DNA from 3 places in the Saccharopolyspora sp. NPDC000359 genome. Region 2 is predicted to be linked to each of the others. Evidence: riboswitches for the same ligand, from Rfam matches in the RefSeq annotation. Region 2 holds a riboswitch; each other region holds the start of a gene.

Region 1 (4,137 bases), on a different contig from region 2:
AGGCGCGCACCAGGTCGCGCTGCTCCGGCAGGCCCAGCCAGTCCGGGACGTGCACCGCACCCGGGGCGACCTCCGCCCGCTCGCGCGGGATCAGCGCATTCATCCGCACTCCTCTCCGCTGATCATCTTCGCAGGTCCGGTGCCGTGAGCACCGTCTCAGAGCTGGATCGCCCCACTCCCCTCAGGTTAGGCTCACCAAACTCCAGAACCGAGTGAACAGGTAGGAAGCACATGTTCCGTCCCCGCCGACTGCTCGCGGTGATCACCGCAGCGCTCGCCCTGGGCAGTGCCGCCGCGTGCGGCACGGCAGCCGAGCAGCCCGCCGCACCCGACGCTGGCGGACGCGTCGTCAACCACGCGAAGGGGCAGACCACGGTCGTGGGCACCCCGCAGCGGGTGGTCGTACTCGACACCGGCGAGTTGGACGCGGCGTTGGCGCTGGGCGTCAAGCCGGTGGGCACGGTGCTGCCGGACGCCAACCAGGACCTGCAGCCCTACCTGGCCGAGAAGGCCGGGGACATCGAGGTCGTCGGCACGATCGGTTCGCCGAACCTGGAGAAGATCGCCGCGCTCAAACCCGACCTGATCCTGTCCAGCAAGGTCCGCGACGACGCGAACTACGAGGCGTTGAGCAAGATCGCGCCGACGGTGTTCGCCGAGACCGTCGGCAAGCCGTGGAAGGAGAACTTCCTGCTCGACGCCAAGGCGCTGGGCAAGGAGGCCGAGGCCCAGCGGATCCTGGCCGACTACCAGCAGCGGGCCGCCGAGATCGGCAGGCAGCTCGGCGACCCGGCGGCCACCGAGGTCAGCGCGCTGCGGTTCCTGTCCGGCGAGTACCGGCTCTACGGCACCGGCTCCTACCTCGGCACGATCCTGGCCGACGTCGGGCTCGGGCGGCCAGGCAACCAGCGGTTCGACGGGACCCACACCAAGATCAGCCGCGAGCAGCTCTCCCAGGCCGACGGCGACCTGCTGTTCTACTCCGCCTACGGCGACAGGACCCGCGAGCAGATGAACGACGTGGTCGGCTCGGTGCAGTGGAGCACCCTCGAAGCGGTCCGCAGCGGCAGGGCCATCGAGGTCAACGACGACACCTGGTTCCTCGGGCTCGGCCCCCTAGCCGCCAACCTCGTCCTCGACGACCTCCAGAAGTACCTCAGCCAGCGCTGATCCCCGGCCCCGGCGCGCCCACCCCCGCGCGCCGGGGCCGCGCCAACGCGACGTGAGCAGCCGCGAGTCCGCTGCGCTGCGGCCGACGGCCTCGACCTGCGGTCACCATCGACCGGGGAGCGCGACACGTCGATATCTGCCCGTCCGCAACGACCCCGAACCCAAGATGTAGTGTGTCGCTCGCTGGTGGTTCACCGGAGCAATTCCGGTGAGGCAAGAGGGAACCCGGTGCGAATCCGGGACTGCCCCGCAGCGGTGAACGGGAACGACCGTCGTGACCCGCCTGCCCCATCCCGGGCAGCGGGTAAGAGCACTGGGCCAACGCCTGGGAAGCCACGACCAGTAGGCCGCCCGTGAGTCCGAAGACCTGCCACCGGCGCACGCGCAAGGCGTGCTGTCCGGGGCCTCGAGGGCGGGTCCGCGCGGACGACCGGCGACCCGTCTCGCCGAGGTCTCCCTGCGCGCGCTCGAAGGTCCACCGAGCTCGCGAGGGGAGAGAGCCAGTGACGGCGACACTCGACAACTGGACCGAGGTGTCCACCGCGGTCCACCAGGCCTGCGCCGGATTGCCCGGCGTGTCCGCCGAAGCCGTGCTCGACGAGGTGCGGCGCACCGGCTACGCGGGGATCAGCGACGACGAGCTCTCGCTGGCCCAGGTCATGGCGGCCCGCACCCTGATCGAGACCGAACCGAACTACTCGCAGGTCACCGCCCGCCTGCTGCTGAACCGGATGCGCCGCGAAGCGCTGGAGTTCCTCGGTGTCGACCAGGACGCCGACTACGCCGCGCACTTCGCCGAGTACGTGCGCCGTGGCGTGGCGCTCGAGCAGTTGGCCCCCGAACTGGCCACCTTCGACCTCGACCGGTTGGGCCGCGCGCTGGCGCCCGAGCGCGACCTGGAGTTCGGCTTCCTGGGGCTGCAGACCCTCTACGACCGGTACTTCCTGCACGAGGGCGGAGTGCGCTTCGAGCTGCCGCAGGCCTTCTTCATGCGGGTCGCGATGGGCTTGGCGCTGCGCGAGGACGACCGCGAGGCCCGCGCCATCGAGTTCTACCAGCTGCTGTCGTCGTTCGACTTCATGTGCTCGACGCCGACGCTGTTCAACGCCGGGACCACCCGGCCGCAGCTGTCCTCCTGCTTCCTGACCACAGTGGACGACGACCTGTCCGGCATCTTCCACTCGATCAGCAACAACGCCCTGCTGTCGAAGTACGCCGGCGGGCTCGGCAACGACTGGACGCCGGTGCGCGGCATCGGCGCGCACATCAGGGGCACCAACGGCAAGTCGCAGGGCGTCGTGCCGTTCCTGAAGATCGCCAACGACACCGCGGTGGCGGTCAACCAGGGCGGCAAGCGCAAGGGCGCGGTCTGCGCCTACCTGGAGACCTGGCACATCGACGTCGAGGAGTTCCTCGACCTGCGCAAGAACACCGGCGACGACCGGCGCCGCACCCACGACATGAACACCGCGAACTGGGTGCCCGACGAGTTCCTGCGCCGGGTCGAGGCCGACGAGCAGTGGACGCTGTTCTCCCCCGACGAGACCCCCGACCTGCACGACCGCTACGGCGCGGCGTTCGCCGAGCGCTACCGCGCCTACGAGCAGGCCGCCGACCGCGGCGAGATCGCGGTGTTCAAGCGGGTCCGCGCGGTCGACCTGTGGCGGCGGATGCTGACCATGCTGTTCGAGACCGGCCACCCGTGGATCACCTTCAAGGACCCGTGCAACCTGCGTTCCCCGCAGCAGCACACCGGGGTGGTGCACTCCTCGAACCTGTGCACCGAGATCACCCTGAACACCAGCGCCGACGAGGTCGCGGTGTGCAACCTCGGCTCGATCAACCTGGCCCGGCACGTCACGGCCGACGGCATCGACGCCGAGCGCCTGGAGCGCACCACCCACACCGCGGTGCGGATGCTGGACAACGTCATCGACATCAACTTCTACACGATCCCCGAGGCCCGCCGGTCCAACCTGCGACACCGGCCGGTCGGCCTGGGGCTGATGGGCTTCGCCGACGCGCTGTTCGCGCAGCGCATCGCGCCGTCGACGCCCGCCGCGGTGGAGTTCGCCGACCGCAGCATGGAGTTGATCAGCTACCACGCGATCAGCGCGTCCAGCGCGCTGGCGGCCGAGCGCGGTCGCTACGAGACCTTCGACGGCTCGCTGTGGAGCCGCGGCGTGCTGCCGATCGACTCGCTGGAGCTGCTCGCCGAAGCCCGCGGCGGCGACGTCGACCTGGACCGGTCGTCCACCTTGGACTGGGCGGCGCTGCGCGAGCGCGTGGTCCGCGACGGGATGCGCAACTCCAACGTGATGGCCATCGCGCCGACTGCGACGATCGCCAACATCTGCGGGGTCAACCAGTCCATCGAGCCCGTCTACCGGAACCTGTACGTCAAGGCGAACATGTCCGGCGACTTCACCGTGGTCAACCCGCACCTGGTAGCCGACCTCAAGCTCGCCGGGTTGTGGGACGAGGCGATGGTCGCCGACCTCAAGCTGCACGACGGCAGCCTGCTGCCGATCGAGCGGATCCCGCAGGAGCTCAAGGAGCTCTACGCCACCGCGTTCGAGATCGAACCGCACTGGCTGGTGGAGGCCGCGGCGCGGCGGCAGAAGTGGATCGACCAGGCGCAGTCGCTGAACCTCTACGTCGCCGCCCCCAGCGGCCGCAAGCTCGACGAGCTCTACCGGCTGGCCTGGCGCAAGGGCTTGAAGACCACGTACTACCTGCGCTCCACCAGCGCCACCCACGTGGAGAAGAGCACCCTGCGTGGAACCGACGGCAAGCTCAACGCCGTGCCCACCGCGGTCCCCGCGGCGACAGTCTGCTCCGTCGAGGACCCCGACTGCGAAGCCTGCCAGTGACGCATCCCCGCGATCTCAATGGAGATCAGACACCTGGTCCCCATTGAACTCGCGCACCAAGAACCCCTCCACCACCGCCCGTTCGCCCCGGGCC
Region 2 (4,137 bases):
CCGCCAGGCCGGTGAGCACCGCGGCGGCGAACAGCCCGGGCAGTGAGGTGAACACGCCGAACAGCCCGAAGGAGACCACCCGCAGCGCGCAGCCGGTGATGATCATCGGGCGGCAGCCGAGCCGGTCCGCGGCGGTCCCACCGACCAGGAACATGCCCTGCTGGCTCAGGTTCCGGACGCCGAGCAGCAGGCCGATCACCGCCGCGCCGTAGCCCAGGTCCCGGCTCATGTAGGTCGCCAGGAACGGCAGCAGCATGTAGAAGCCCACGTTGATGCCGAACTGGTTGATCACCAGCAGCTGCGCGGCGCGCGACATCTGCCGGAACCCGCTCACCGGTCGTCCTCCCCGCACACCGCGCAGTCCACCCCGGCCCCGGTGCGCGCCGGGCAGGGGTCGACGACCGCCCGAGACCTGCTCCAACCCGGCTTGTCCACTTCGGACGGTTGGCGCGCTTCGGGGACCAGGCCGTGCTCGGCGACGTAGTCGTCGTCGAAGATGGTCTGCCAGTAGCGGTGCGGCCCGTCCGGGAACACCGCGCACACCGCGTCCGAGCTCAGCTCCTCGGCGCACCACGCGGCGACCACCGCGACCGCGCCGGTGCTCCACCCGCCGGTCACGAACGCCCCGGCGGCGAGCCTGCGGCAGGCGTCGGCCGCCTCCGCCGGGCCGATCCAGTGCACCTCGTCGAACACGTCGTAGGCGACGTTGCGCGGGTGGATGCTGCTGCCCAGCCCGCGCATCAACCGGTGCGCGGCGGGTTGTCCGAACACCGTCGACCCCGGCGAGTCGACGCCCACGACCTTGATCCCCGGCCACCGCTCGCGCAGGACCGGGGCGATCCCGGCGCTGTGCCCGCCGGTGCCGACGCTGCACACCACGGCGTCCAGGTGCTCGAACTGGGTGACGAGCTCGCGACCCATGGCGAGGTACCCGGCGGGGTTGTCCGGGTTCCCGTACTGGTCCGGCCAGTACGCGCCGGGCAGCTCCGCGAGCAGCTCAACCACCCGCTCCCGCCGGGCCCGCTGCCAGCCGCCCACCGGGTGCGGTTCCGCCACGACCTCGACGCGTGCTCCGTGCGCCCGCAGCAGCGCCCTGGTCATCCCGTCCAGCTCCCGGTCGGCCACAACCACCACCGGGTGACCGAGCGCCGTGCCGACGCAGGCCAGCCCGATGCCGAGGGTGCCGCTGGTGGATTCGACGATCGCGCCGCCGGGGCGCAGCTCGCCGCGGCTCCGAGCGCCCTGGACGAGCGCCAGCGCGGCCCGCGCCTTCATGCCGCCGGGGGCGAATCCTTCGAGCTTGGCCCAGAAACCGGGGTGCGGTCCGGGCAGCGGGGTGCCGATGCGCAGGACCGGGGTGTTGCCGATGAGGTCCAGGACCGACTGGCACCGGGGCCCGCCGTCGGTCCGGCTGAGGTCGAGTGCGGTCACCGCGGCTCACCTGCCTGGTAGTGGTGGAGGTCGGTGCTGTCCCCGGTCAGCCAGAAGAACGGGTAGGGCTCCGCGGACAGCGCGCGCACCTCGGCGCCGACCACCTCGCGGAGCACCGCGGCGCCGGTCTGCGCGAACATCACCAGCGGCAGGCCGCGGTCGCGGCAGAGCCCGGCGATGTCGTCGAAGGTGCCGTTGCCCAGCACCATCCCGGAGGCCAGGACGGCCTGCGCGCCGGAGATCGCCTCCCGGTGGTCGACGAGGACCGGTTCGCCCCACTCGGTGACCCCGCCCTTCAGGTCGCACGGGACCGGGCGGAACCCGCGTTCGCGCAGCGCGGCGAGCAGCGAGTTCACCACGCCGATCACCGCGACGTTGCCGCCCTCCGGCGCCTCGACGAGCTCGGCGACGGCGCGGGCGCGGGCCATCGACTTCTCCAGCGAGGTCCCGGCCGGGATGCGCACCCGCCGGGCGCCCGGGTGCTCGTCGTGCGGGACCTGGTTGGCCAGGTGGGCGTCGAGCACGGCGACCCGGACCGCCGGTTCCTCGTGCTCCAGTAGTTCGGCGGCGCTCCGGCCGACGAGGTCGCGCACCGAATCCGGGTCCAGCTGGCCCGGTTCCACGGCGCAGGAGCCCACCGCGCGACCGATCCGCACGCTGAGCACGCAATTGGCGTAGCCGGCGCTCCGGCCGCTGTGGTGTGCACTTTGGACGGTCAGGAAGACCACCGAGGCCCGGCTGTCCCGGAGGTGGCCGCCATCGGTGGCGCGAACCCGCTCGACCACTGCGCACAGGGCCGAGTGCCGGGTCCGGGTTGGGGAGGGTTGAGCAGGTGGCACAGGATGTCTCCACAGGAGTCAACGATCGGCGCGGCGAGCCGCACCGGCGGTGGGCTGGTGGCTCAGACCTGCGTGTCCGACGTCGTGGTGTGGAGCTCGGCTGGGCACCGCGGCGGGGCGGTGGCCAGCAGCGTTGGTGCGCGCTGCGGCACGTCGACTACCTCCTCCGGGGCTCCTCGACCCCGCGTGGATCGGCACGACGGCGTCAGTCTCCTGACTCGCGGATCCGCGCTAACCGCCTGCCTTCCCACCGCGGTCGCGGCAGTGGCGCACGTGGCGGCAGCTCCCCGTTCACAGTGGCGGGACCGTGCCGGATTCGCACCGGCTTCCTGCGCACCGTCGCATGAACTAGCGCGACGTTCGCAGCGCGCGGGCGGGGTGTCAAGGCATCCGCCGCCCAGATCACCCCGGTGCCGCGCGCCAGCACCCGTTCGGCTCCACTGAGGACCAATGACCGAAGTCCGAACGGGCCAAGGCGTTCGTGCTGCGCTCAGGTGGCCGCCCGACGTTCCAGCAGCACGGTGTCGCGCCAGACCCCGTGCTGCCGGGCGATGCGCTCGCGGACCCCCACGGTGCGGAACCCGGCCGCGTGGTGCATGGCCAGGCTCGCCGCGTTCTCCGGGAAGATCGAGTTCTGCAGCGTCCACAGGCCAGCGGCGTCGGCCGCGGAGACCTGCTCGCGCAGCAGGGCCTTGCCCACTCCCCCACCCCGGAAGGCGGCAGCGACCTCCGCCACTCCCGCGTAGCACGCGCGCTCGGAGACGGGTGCCAGCGCGGCCCAGCCCGCGACCGCGCCGTCGACCTCGGCGACCCACCGCTGGTCCGGGAGCCACTTTGCGTCCAGCACCTCGCGCGGCGGGACCTCGGTCTCGAAGGTGGCGTTCCCGGTGGCGATACCCTCGGCGTAGATGCGGCGCACCTCGGGCCAGTCCGCGTCGCGCAGGACCCGGACGACGACGTCGGTCGGGTGCAGCTGCGGGTCGGTGCGCACACCAGGAGTATCGGGAGGGCGTCAACCAGTTCACCCCGGCGCCACGCGGGTTTGACCTTCGAGCTGGTTGAAGGCCCAGAATCGCCCCTGTGGACGACGAACTCCTGAGCATCGGCGCCTTCGCCCGGCGGGTCGGGCTGACGCCGAGCGCGCTGCGCTTCTACGACGACTGCGGCGTGCTGCCGCCCGCGCACGTCGACGCGGTGACCGGGTACCGCTACTACTCCCCCGGCCAGGTGCGGCGGGCCGTGCTGCTGCGCCGGTTGCGGGCGGCTGGGGTGCCGTTGCCCGAGGTCGGCGTGGTGCTCGACGGGACCGCCGAGCAGGCCCGGGCCGTCCTGACCGCCCACACGCAGCGGGCGCAGGACGCGGCGGCCGCCGCGCAGTCGGCGATCGGGGAGGTCCTGCGCTCGCTGCCCGGCCAGCAGCGGACGCTGGCCCGCGTGGGTGGGGCGGAGTTGTCGAGCGCCGTGCGCCAGGTCGCGCCCGCAGTGGCCTCCGGGACGGAGTTCCCGGTGCTGAGGTGCGTCCTCGTCGAGCTGGACGACCAGGAGGTGCGGTTGGTCGCCACGGACCGCTACCGGTTGGCGGTGCGGACGCTGCGGCCGACGGTCGCCGACGGTGGCACCGCTCGCCTGGTGGTCGGTGTTTCCGAGCTGACCGACCTCGCCACCTGGGCGCTACCGCTGGCCAAGGTCGACATCGAGGTCGACGAGCACGGGGCGCGGTTGCGCGGCGGGGGCCGCTCCCGGGCCCTGCCGACCGAGGACTGGACCTTCCCCGACTACCGGCTGGTCCTGAACGACCTGCCCGCCCCGCGGACCCGGCTCATCACCGACCGCACCACCCTGCGCACGGCACTGCAGGAGGCCCCCG
Region 3 (4,137 bases), on a different contig from region 2:
CGGAGGACCGGCAAACCACGCACACCGGGAATTCCGGCCGACTGCCCGGTTTCCGACCGGCCGAAGAGGAAGGTTGTCGCGAACACGCCGCGCCACCGGCGGAAAAGAGCCCCCGCACTCAACCAGCCTGGGGGTCGCCGGGAGCGCGGGGGCACTTCGCAAGTCCACCCCTGGGGGTCAGGTGGACGGCAGACACCGTACCAATCCGACCAGTAGGTAGGTACGCGCAATCGAGGATCTCGTAATCAAAACGAGATCAAGCGGCACGCGGGCGTTCGTCCCGGACGGCGCGGACCACACCCGCGACGTTCTCCGCCGAGAGCTCCTCGAGCCGCAGGCACGGACCGCCCAGGGCGGCGGCCAACCGCGCGGGCAGGCCCAGCTTGACCATCCCGTCCTCGCAGTCCACCACGATCGACGCCGCGCCCGTCCCGGCCACCAGCCCGGCGGCGCGCAGCGCGTCCTCGACCGCGCGCTGCGCGCGATCGCGCCCGCTCAGCCCGGAATCCACCGCCACGGTGGCCCGCCCGTCGGTCAGCAGCACGACCAGCGCCCGGCGCTGCGGATCGCGCGTCCGCTCCCGCTGCACCACCCGCTGGACCTGCAGCAACCCGTCGGCGAGCGGAGTGCGTCCGCCCGTGCGCAGGTTGCGCATGCGCGCCGCAGCGATGTCCACAGAGGACGTCGGTGGCAGCACGAGCTCCGCCGAAGCACCCCGGAACGCAACCACTCCGACCTTGTCGCGCCGCTGGTAGGCATCCCGCAGCAACGACAGGACCGCACCGCTGACCGCGGACATCCGCTCCCGGGCCGCCATCGACCCGGACGCGTCCACCGCGAACAGCACCAGGTTGCCCTCGCGCCCCTCCCGGATCTCGCGCCGCAGGTCGTCCGAGCGCAGCACCAGCCCCGGACCGCTGCGCCCCCGCGCGACCTGGTGCGGCGCAGCAGCCGCCAGGGTGGCGGCCACGTGCACCCCATGCCCTTCCACAGTGGACGACCGCGTCGTCCGGCCGCTCCGCGACCGCGACCGCGACCGCCGTCCCGGCGCCCCGTCGCCGAGCCCCGGCACCTCCAGCAGCCGCGCCCGGAACGCCGGCGTCGGCGCCGCTGGCGCCTTGTCCGCCGGGGCGCGCCCGTCGCTGCGCTCCTCCGCGCCGCCTCCGCCGGTCGGCTCCGTCGGCTCGTCCGGGGCCTGCCCGCCGCCGTCGGGGCCGTCCGGCCCCTCCGGGGGCTCGTCGCCGTCGCCCTCGGCGTGCTCCGCCGCCTCGGCGAGTGCTTGTTCGAGCTGGTCCTCGGCCATGCCGGGTTCGTCGAAGGGGTCTCGGCGGCGGCGGTGCGGCAGCGCGAGGCGGGCGGCTGCTTCGACGTCCTGCTCGGCGACTTCGTCGGCGCCGCGCCAGGCGGCGTGCGCGATCGCCGTGCGCGCCAGCACGAGGTCGGCGCGCATCCCGTCGACGTCGAAGGACGCGCACAGCGCGGAGATCCGTCGGAGTTCGGCGTCGGGCAGGGCCACCTGCTCGACGCGGTCGCGGGCGGCGCGGATGTGCGCGGCGAGTTCGGCGTCGGCGTCGGCCCACTTCGCGGCGAACTCGACCGGGTCGGCTTCGAAGGCCAGTCGGCGGCGCACCACTTCGGTGCGGGTGGTGACTTCACGGGAGGCCGCGACCTGCACGGTGAGGCCGAACCGGTCGAGCAGCTGCGGCCGCAGCTCACCCTCCTCCGGGTTCATCGTGCCGACCAGCAGGAACGATGCCGCGTGCGAGATCGACACGCCTTCCCGCTCGACGTGCGCGCGGCCCATCGCGGCGGCGTCCAGCAGCAGGTCGACCAGGTGGTCGTGCAGCAGGTTGACCTCGTCGACGTACAGGACGCCGCGGTGCGCGGCGGCCAGCAGGCCCGGTTGGAAGGCGCGGACGCCTTCGGTCAGCGCGCGCTCCAGGTCCAGCGAGCCGATCAGGCGGTCTTCGGTGGCGCCCACCGGCAGTTCGACGAGCTGCGCCGGGCGCTGCGTCGAGGTCGAGTCGTGCGGTCCGTCCGGGCACTGCGGGTCGGGGTGGCCCGGGGCACACCCGAAGCGGCAGTCGGTGACCACGTCCAGGGGCGGCAGCAGCGAGGCGAGCGCGCGCACCACGGTGGACTTCGCCGTGCCCTTCTCACCGCGGACCAGCACCCCGCCGATGCGCGGGTGCACGGCGTTGAGCAGCAGTGCCAGTCGCAGGTCGTCGTGGCCGACGACGGCGGAGAAGGGGAATCGCGGAGCAGCGGTCATGCCGGGTTCCTTCCTCGGGGTGCGGACGCCCCGGTGGCGGGAACAAGGGGACGCAGTGTCCTGACTCCCGGATCTCCGCGCCCCTCCGGCCTTCCCAGGTCTCCCCGGTGGCTCTCGGGGGAGGGTCGCTCCCCGGTCACAGTGGCGCCGACCGTGCCGGATTCGCACCGGCTTCCTGCCGCACCCCTTGCATTCGGATCATGGAGCATCGTCGCAGAACCGGGGCGGCGGACCAACCGCCGACCACCCCGGCGAGACCTGCACCACTACCGGGGTCGTGCCCCTCCGGTCACGCGCGGCGGCGCGGCTCGCGGCGCATGTCGACGTGCGGGATGCCGTCCTCCAGGTACTCCTCGCCGGTCACGACGAAGCCGAAGGAGCCGTAGAAGTCCTTGGCGTAGACCTGGGCGGCGAGGACCGCGGGCGCGTGCTGCACCTCGGCGACGGCGGCGCGCATCAGCTTGCGGCCCAGCCCCATCCCGCGCGCGGACTTGGCGGTGCACACCCGGCCGATCCGGAAGGTGCCGTCGGGGTCTTCGAGCAGCCGCAGGTAACCCAGCACGTAGCCGTCAGCGGAGTCGATCCAGAAGTGCCGGGTGGTCTCCTCCAGGTCGCGACCGTCCAGCTCCGGGTACGGGCACTCCTGCTCGACGACGAACACGTCGACGCGCAGGCGCAGCATCCGGTAGAAGTCCTCGGCGTCCAGGTCCGCGGTGTAGGCGCGGTGGACGGCGGTCGCGAGCGGCTGGAGGGTCATCCCTACCTGGATATCACAACGGGGTCTCGAAACCCTCATTCACCTGCACCGGAGTAGCCAACAACACTCCGCTGCCCGCTCGCCCCGAGGCGCCGGGCGAGGTGCTCCGGCAGCGGGTGCCGTGGACTTCAGCGGTGCTCGACCTGATCTTCCACGCGCCCAGCCTGGGCCGGGCCGCGCGGTCCTCCCACCAGTCAGAGCTGCCCGGCGAGCTCGTCGGCGTAGCTGGACAGGCGGGTGTAGACGCCCGGGATGTTCGGGCGACCGCAACCGGTGCCGTACGAGACGACCCCGATCAGGCGGTTGTCCGCCACGATCGGGCCGCCAGAGTCCCCGGTGCACGCGTCGCGGCCGCCTTCGGGCACCCCGGCGCAGAACATGCTCCGCGGGTCGTAGTTCGGGTAGGCGCTGCGGCAGGCCGCGTCCGTGGTGATCGGGACGTCCACCGCCTGCAGGGTCGTCGAGGGCGGGCCGGACTCGCTGGTCTTGCCCCAGCCGTAGACGCGGCCGACGGTGCCGGGCTGGTAGTGCTCGGTGTCGCCCTGGTCGACCAGCGGCAGCTCGCCCTGGGTCAGCGGCTGGCGCAGGGTCAGGACCGCGACGTCGGCGCCGCTGGTGTAGCCCCGGAACCCGGGGTGCACCCAGACCTGGCCGACCTCCGCGACCTCACCTTCGCGGGTTTCCAGGTCGGTGCGCCCGGCGATCGCGCGCAGCTCGTCCGGGCCGCGCTGGCCGCCGGTGAGCGGCTCGACCATGCAGTGCGCGGCGGTGACCACCTTGATCGGGGTCACCAGGGTGCCGCCGCAGAACTGGCGGCCGTGGTCGTCGGTCAGGGCGACCAGCCACGGGGCCTCGTCGGTGGTGGCCGGGGCACCGCCGAGCACCCGCGCCTGCGGTTGTTCCGCCGCACCCGCGGTCGCGGGCTGCGCTCCGGCCAGCGCCGCCACCGCACCGGTGATCACGAGTCCCCGCCATGCGGTCCCGGTCCTGCCACGCGCCACGTCGCGCCTCCTGCCGTCGAGCGATCTTGCCGACGGCACACCGTAGTCATCCGGGCACCCGAACATTACGAGGCACAACTCACACGGTCACAGGAAAAAATTTCGTT

What was found. Region 2 has a riboswitch for cobalamin ahead of ABT324_RS30695 (hypothetical protein). Riboswitches for the same ligand answer to the same signal wherever they lie in the genome.
Region 1: linked by a shared signal. The riboswitch ahead of ABT324_RS31390 (ribonucleoside-diphosphate reductase subunit alpha) and the one ahead of ABT324_RS30695 (hypothetical protein) in region 2 are both predicted to bind cobalamin.
Region 3: linked by a shared signal. The riboswitch ahead of ABT324_RS18375 (putative cobaltochelatase) and the one ahead of ABT324_RS30695 (hypothetical protein) in region 2 are both predicted to bind cobalamin.

The regions. Positions count from the first base shown of each region.
Region 1 is NZ_JBEPDU010000075.1:18,284-22,420, forward strand. It holds gene ABT324_RS31380 (alpha-ketoglutarate-dependent dioxygenase AlkB family protein) at 1-103, opposite strand, end outside; gene ABT324_RS31385 (ABC transporter substrate-binding protein) at 232-1,170, shown strand; cobalamin riboswitch at 1,341-1,559, shown strand; gene ABT324_RS31390 (ribonucleoside-diphosphate reductase subunit alpha) at 1,674-4,043, shown strand.
Region 2 is NZ_JBEPDU010000070.1:23,223-27,359, reverse strand. It holds gene ABT324_RS30705 (MDR family MFS transporter) at 1-334, opposite strand, end outside; gene ABT324_RS30700 (PLP-dependent cysteine synthase family protein) at 331-1,431, opposite strand; gene ABT324_RS30695 (hypothetical protein) at 1,428-2,096, opposite strand; cobalamin riboswitch at 2,455-2,626, opposite strand; partial or broken gene ABT324_RS30690 (GNAT family N-acetyltransferase) at 2,761-3,237, opposite strand; gene ABT324_RS30685 (DNA polymerase III subunit beta family protein) at 3,351-4,137, shown strand, end outside.
Region 3 is NZ_JBEPDU010000027.1:23,288-27,424, forward strand. It holds gene ABT324_RS18375 (putative cobaltochelatase) at 257-2,272, opposite strand; cobalamin riboswitch at 2,314-2,491, opposite strand; gene ABT324_RS18380 (GNAT family N-acetyltransferase) at 2,562-3,029, opposite strand; gene ABT324_RS18385 (S1 family peptidase) at 3,224-4,030, opposite strand.